Regions from separate parts of the Streptosporangium sp. NPDC049078 genome, predicted to be linked through region 1. Evidence: riboswitches for the same ligand, from Rfam matches in the RefSeq annotation. Region 1 holds a riboswitch; the other holds the start of a gene.

Region 1 (3,394 bases):
GTGGCCGGGGAGCGAGATCTTGCGTTCGAAGACGAGGTCCTCGCCGATGACGAAGGGGATCTCGCGCGAGCCGTACAGGGAGATGGTGCCCGACTCGCGCATGGCGGCGAGCCGTCCCTCGACCGCGTCGACGTCGACGAGCTCGGGCTTCTCACCGGACAGGCCGAGCAGCACGGCCTTGTCGCTGCCGTGCCCCTTGCCGGTCAGGCCCAGCGAGCCGTACAGGACGGCGCGCACCCTTGCCGTCTTCTCCAGGAGCCCGTCCTGGTGGAGGCCGCGGGCGAACTTGTGGGCGGCGGCCATCGGGCCGCCGGTGTGCGAGCTGGACGGGCCGATTCCGATCTTGAAGAGATCGAAGACGCTGATCGTCATCTGAATCCTTCCAGCGTGGACGGCCACGCGCGCCCTCCGGCGCGCGTGACCGTGACGCGAGGGGGGAAAGGCTTAGGACTCACCCGAGGTGAGCGCGGCGTACTCCTCGGGCGACAGCAGGTCGTCGGCGGAGCCCTCAAGACGTACGCGGAACAGCCAGCCCTCACCGTAGGAGTCGCTGTTGACCAGCGAGGGGTCGTCCACGACGGCCTGGTTGACCTCCACGACCTCGCCGTCGACCGGCGCGAAGATGTCGCTCACCGACTTGGTCGACTCGACCTCGCCGACGGCGTCACCGGAGGCGACCGTCGCGCCGACCTCGGGCACCTGCACGTAGACCACGTCACCCAGCGCCTCGGCGGCGTAGGCGGTGATGCCCACGGTGAGGGTGAGGCCGTCATCGATGCCGGAGATCCACTCGTGTTCCTTGGTGTAGTGCAGGTCCTCGGGAATGCTGCTCATTTTTTCCTCCTGTAGAAAGGCAGTGCGACGACCTCGACCGGCTCGTGGCTGCCCCTGATGTCGACGGCCAGTCCTGACGACAGGCCGTTGTCCACGTAGGCCATCGCGATGGGCCTGCCCAGTGACTGGGAGGGCGCCCCGCTGGTGACCTCGCCGACGACCGCGCCGTCACCGGCGACCACCACCGGATACCCGTGCCGGGGCACCCTGCGGCCGGTCGCGACGAGGCCGACCAGGCGGCGGGACGGCGGGACGTCCTTGAGGGATTCGAGGGCGGCCCGGCCGACGAAGTCGCCCGGTTTGTCAAACCTCACCACACGGCCCAGCCCGGCGTCGAACGGGGTCAGGGCGGCCGACAGCTCGTTGCCGTACAGCGGCATCCCGGCTTCCAGCCGGAGGGTGTCGCGGGCGGACAGGCCCGCGGGGATCAGGCCGTGCGGCGCGCCCGCCTCGGTGAGGGCGGCCCAGAGCGGCTCGGCGTCCTCGGCCGCGACGAACAACTCGAAGCCGTCCTCGCCGGTGTATCCCGTACGGGCGACGAGGGCCTCGCGACCGGCGACGACGGCGGGCAGACCGGCGTAGTACCTGAGCCCTTCGAGGTCGGCGTCGGTGAGCGAGCCCACGATCTCCGCGGAGCGCGGACCCTGGACCGCGACCAGCGCGTACCGCTCGGAGCGGTCCTCCACCGCGGCGTCGAAGCCCTTGGCGCGGCCGGTCAGCTCGGCGGCCACCCGGGGGTAGTTGGAGGCGTTGGCGACGACCATGAACTCGGCGGGGGCGAGCCGGTAGACGATCAGGTCGTCCAGCACGCCGCCCTCGGCGTCGACGATCATCGTGTAGCGGGCGCGGCCGGGCTCCAGCGCGGAGAGGTGGCCGACCAGCGCGTAGTCGAGGGCTTCGGCGGCCTGCGGCCCCGTCACGAAGATCTCCCCCATGTGGGAGAGGTCGAACAGGCCGGCCGCCTGGCGGACCGCGTTGTGCTCGGCCGACTCGCTGCCGTAGCGGAGCGGCATCAGCCAGCCCGCGAAGTCGGTCAGCGTCGCGCCGAGGGACTCGTGCACGCCGCGCAGCGGCGTAGGTCGGGACATGTGCGCACCTCAGACAAGGGACAGATGAGAGCATCCTCCCCCTCTGTCGTGGGTGCCTGAGAGTTTCATCCGGGTTTTACCGGACTTTCACCTTCGGCGAGGTCGTGGGACCTGCTTTCCAGAGGGCACCTACCCGCACGGTCCTTTGCCTTGAGAGGTTCGCGGGGAGGGCTTGCTCCTTCAGGGGTCCTGGGCTGGGTGTCAGGACGCTCTCCCGCACGGGATTCATCGGTGTCATCGGCCAGCCTAACCGCCCGCACCGGCCGAGCGAAATCCCCTCGCGGCCCCGATCCGTGCCGGTCAGGGGGCGGCGTGCCGGACCAGCGCCTCGAACAGAGCCGACTCGTCGTCGGTCTCGGGGTGCCACTGGACGGCGACGGCGAAGGGGTGGCCGTCCACCTCCACGGCCTCGACCGTGCCGTCCTCGGCGTGGGCGGTCACGGTCAGGCCCTCGGCGAGCCGGTCGAGGGCCTGGTGGTGGTAGTGGGCCACCTCCACGGTCTCGGTCCCGAAGATCTTCGAGGTGTGGCTGCCGGGGGCGAGCCGCACCGGCATCCTGCCGTAGTGGCCGGGGGCCGGGGCGTGCCCGGCGTGGCCGACCACGTCGGGCAGGTGCTGATGGAGGCTGCCGCCCAGCGAGACGTTCAGGATCTGCATGCCCCGGCAGATCCCCAGGAAGGGGGTGCCCCGCTCCAGCGCCGCCTCGACCAGTCCCAGCTCGGCGTCGTCGCGGAACGGCCGGACGTAGCCGGTCCGCTCGTGCGGCTCCCGCCCGTACCGCTCGGGGCCGACGTCACCGCCTCCGGCCAGGATGAGCCCGTCCAGGCGTTCCACCAGCGCCGAGGGGTCGCCCGCCGGGGGCAGGATCACCGGCTGCCCGCCCGCGCGGGCCACGTGGTCGACGTAGTCGTACGGCAGGAGCGCGGTGGTCGTCTCCCAGACGGTGAAGCGCGCGGGCTCGACGTAGCAGGTGATGCCGATGACGGGACGGGACATGATCTCTTTCTTACGCGGACGCCGGGGACATGGGAGATGGGCCCACGTCCTCGCACGTTATCGGGGCCGGGGTATGGCCTGGGCAAATCCCGCCACCGCCGGTCGCGAAGGTGGCGGGGCGAGGTCTGCAGCGGGTCTACAGCGGGTCTACAGCGGGGTGACGTACGCGCCGGAGATGCCGCCGTCCACCAGGAACTCCGAGCCGGTGATGAAGCTCGCGTCGTCCGAGGCGAGGAACGCCACCGCGGCGGCGATCTCGGACGCCTCGGCGAAGCGGCCCACCGGGATGTGGACGAGCCGGCGCTGCGCCCGCTCGGGGTCCTTGGCGAACAGTTCCTGCAGCAGCGGCGTGTTCACCGGCCCCGGGCACAGCGCGTTCACCCGGATCCCCTCGCGGGCGAACTGCACGCCCAGCTCGCGGGACATGGCGAGCACCCCGCCCTTGGAGGCGGTGTAGGAGATCTGGCTCGTCGCCG
Region 2 (3,394 bases), on a different contig from region 1:
AGCCTTCGCAGGTAGCGCAGCATGGCCGTCTCGGAACGGTGGCTGTGGAAGACCGGGTGGGTCAGGTAGTCGCTGACCCGCGCCAGCGCGGCGGGCAGCGCGTCGTGGGCGGCGGCGTCGAGGTCGGCCAGCACGGCGCCGCTGATCTCGAAGGCGGCCAGGACCTGCTCCAGGTGGAGCGGCTCGGTCTTCTCGTCGCAGGTGACGCCCACGTGGTCGGCGTCGACCAGGCGCAGGTTGACGCCGTTCTCGCGTGCCGTGGCGACGATCTCCTCGGCGCGGCCGGGCACCCTGGCGAGCACGGTGTCGAAGAAGGTGTCGTGCACGACCTCGACACCGCCCTGGCGCAGGCCCTCGGCGAGCACGACGGCGTGCCTGTGGGTGCGCCGTCCGATCCTGCGCAGGCCCTCGGGGCCGTGGTAGACGGCGTACATGCCGGCGATCACGGCGAGCAGCACCTGCGCGGTGCAGATGTTGCTGGTGGCCTTCTCGCGGCGGATGTGCTGCTCACGGGTCTGGAGGGCGAGCCGGTACGCGGGGCGTTTGTCGGCGTCCTGGGAGACGCCCACCAGGCGGCCCGGCAGCTGGCGCTGGAGACCGTCGCGGACCGCCATGTAGGCGGCGTGGGGGCCGCCGAAGCCGAGGGGGACGCCGAAGCGTTGCGAGGATCCGACGGCGATGTCGGCGCCGAGCTCGCCCGGCGCGGCCAGCAGGGTGAGGGCGAGCAGGTCGGCGGCGGCGACCACCTGGGCGCCGCGCGCGTGGGCGGCGTCGGCGACGGCGCGGAAGTCGCGGATCCTGCCGCTGGCGCCGGGATACTGCACGAGCACCCCGAAGCACTCGGGAAGCTCGGCGGTGAAGTCGCTCTCGACCAGTTCGATGCCGAGCGGCTCGGCGCGGGTGCGCAGCACCGCCTTGGTCTGCGGCAGCGCGTCGGCGTCGACCACGAACACCTTCGAGGGGCCGCGGCCGGCGCGGCGGGCCAGGGTCATCGCCTCGGCGGCGGCGGTGGCCTCGTCGAGCAGGGAGGCACCGGCGACGTCGAGGGCGGTCAGGTCGGAGACGACGGTCTGGAAGTTGATCAGGGCCTCCAGACGGCCCTGGGAGATCTCCGGCTGGTAGGGCGTGTACGCGGTGTACCAGCCGGGGTTCTCCAGGAGGTTGCGGCGGATGACGCCCGGAGTGATCGTGTCGTGGTAGCCCAGGCCGATCATCGAGGTGAGCACGGTGTTGCGCCCGGCGAGGACTCGAAGCTCCGCGAGGGCCTCGGACTCCCCGGCCGCCGGGGGCAGGCTCAGCCGCCCCGCGGAGCGGATCGCCTCGGGCACGGCCACCGCGACCAGGTCGGCCACGGAGGCGAATCCGACCGCCTCCAGCATGCGGGTCTGGCCGGCGTCGTCCGGCCCTATGTGGCGGGTGGAGAACGGCAGGGAGCCGAGTTCGCTGAGCGATGACAGGTCGGTCATGGTGAAGCCTCCCGGGACGGGGTGGAGACCGGCGCTGGGCGCGGGCGTATGCCTGGTCTCCCCCTCTGTCATCACGACCGTCTCACGCGTCGTGACCTGAGAGCTTCACCTACCCGTGACGGGAGGCTTGCACCGTCGGTGAGTCGCGCCTGGCCGGCGCGCCTGCTTTCCAGAGTTGCCTCGTCCGTGCGGTACCGGGTGCCTGAGAGATTCCGGGGAGGTTGCTCCTTCGGCGCCCCGCTCGCTGTCGGGGTCTCTCCCGCACAGGGTCAGCAGCGAGTCCGAGTTTACCCGGTTCGTCGTGCTCTGCGACGGCGGGCCAGCTCATCGGCCTGATGATCGCCTAAAGGGCCCTCGCTCGACTCCGCACGTTCGCCGGGCAGATCCGCGAGGGAGCCCTCCACCTCCTGCCACACCCGTCCCAGTGCTATGCCGAAGACTCCCTGGCCGCCCTGGAGGAGGTCGATCACCTCGTCGGGCGAGGTGCACTCGTAGACGCTCACCCCGTCGCTCATCAGGGTGATCCCGGCCAGGTCGTTGACGCCCCGGTCGCGCAGGTGCTGCACGGCGATGCGGATCTGCTGGAGGGAGACGCCGGTGTCGAGGAGCCGTTTGACGACCTTGAGCACCAGGATGTCGCGAAAGCCGTAAAGGCGCTGGGAGCCGGATCCGTGGGCGGCTCTCACGGTGGGCTCGACGAGGCCGGTGCGCGCCCAGTAGTCGAGTTGCCGGTAGGTGATGCCGGCCGCGGAACAGGCCGTCGGGCCCCGGTAGCCGATGTCGGCGGGCACCTTCACCGGTTGCCCGTCGAACAGCAGACCCTCTTCACCCGCGCGCTGACGTGCCGACTGGCGCCGTTTCGGGTCATCCTGATCGGCGTTTCTACCCTCGCCGCTGCTGACCGCCACGCGGACCTCCGGCTTTCTCTCATCCCACGGCCTGATCTGGGGGTTTACGCACGGCCGCAGGGTTCACATGCACCGTAGGACTGGGGCCAAGTCCAGTCAACGACCCCACTCGGCGCGTCGTGAAGCGTAAATGCACCGAAATTCCTACCCCGCGCGGCCGAAGTCCTCGGGCGTGATCGTGTCAAGGAACTCCCTGAACTTCTCCACCTCGTCCTCCTGGTCGTCGGGGATGATCACCCCCGCCTCCCGGACCACGTCCTCACTCGCGAAGATACGTGCGCCGGTGCGAAGTGCCAAGGCGATCGAGTCCGAGGGACGCGCGCTCACCTCCACCCCGTTGGAGAACACGAGATCGGCGAAGAAGATGCCGTCGCGCAGGGCGACGATGTTGACCGTGCTCAGCCGGACTCCGAGCCCTTCGAGCACGTCACGGAACAGGTCATGAGTGAGCGGCCGGGGTGGTGGTTCCTCGGCCTGGGCCATGGCGATCGCCGTGGCCTCTGTCATGCCGATCCAGATAGGCAGGTAACGCTCCCCATGCGTCTCTTTCAACAAGACGATCGGCTGGTTGGAGGGCATTTCAACTCGAACGCCCACGACCTCCATCTGCAACACGGGCTGCTCCGTCTTCGCTGGATTCCGACCGGTTTGTTCAACGTAACACTCGTGGGGGTACGAGTGCCTGGTCAGGCTCTCACCGACCCAGAGCCCCACGCACGCCGGAACGCAGCAGCGAGGCGTGCAATTCCAGCAGCAGGCCGGAAATCTCCCTCGCCGTCTCGTCGGCCTGGTCGATCGCGCCCGGCCCGCGACGGCGCAGCAGCGGGGCGACGGCCTGCTCCACCAGGCCCGCCTCGCGCTCGGCCGCGGCCTTGACCGCCCTCAGGTGGCGGGCGCGCAGGCCGAAGGCGGCGAGGGCTCCGACGCTGCGGGCCACGGCCAGCGCCTCGGCGTCGTAGTAGCGGGCCACCGCGGCCAGCAGGCCGTAGTCCTCAAGCTCGGCGAGGGTCTCCTCGTCGA

What was found. A riboswitch is a leader RNA that binds a small molecule or an ion and turns the genes downstream of it on or off. The one in region 1 is predicted to bind glycine.
Region 2: linked by a shared signal. The riboswitch ahead of gcvP (aminomethyl-transferring glycine dehydrogenase) and the one ahead of gcvT (glycine cleavage system aminomethyltransferase GcvT) in region 1 are both predicted to bind glycine.

What each region holds. Positions count from the first base shown of each region.
Region 1 covers NZ_JBEZEL010000015.1:104,441-107,834, forward strand. The annotation lists gene AB0B90_RS25740 (L-serine ammonia-lyase) at 1-372, opposite strand, end outside; gene gcvH (glycine cleavage system protein GcvH) at 445-834, opposite strand; gene gcvT (glycine cleavage system aminomethyltransferase GcvT) at 831-1,922, opposite strand; glycine riboswitch at 1,956-2,050, opposite strand; glycine riboswitch at 2,051-2,149, opposite strand; gene AB0B90_RS25755 (gamma-glutamyl-gamma-aminobutyrate hydrolase family protein) at 2,223-2,918, opposite strand; gene AB0B90_RS25760 (3-oxoacyl-ACP reductase) at 3,066-3,394, opposite strand, start outside.
Region 2 covers NZ_JBEZEL010000017.1:196,406-199,799, forward strand. The annotation lists gene gcvP (aminomethyl-transferring glycine dehydrogenase) at 1-1,466, opposite strand, end outside; glycine riboswitch at 1,646-1,738, opposite strand; gene AB0B90_RS28495 (MerR family transcriptional regulator) at 1,754-2,374, opposite strand; gene AB0B90_RS28500 (bifunctional nuclease family protein) at 2,519-2,989, opposite strand; gene AB0B90_RS28505 (MerR family transcriptional regulator) at 3,069-3,394, opposite strand, start outside.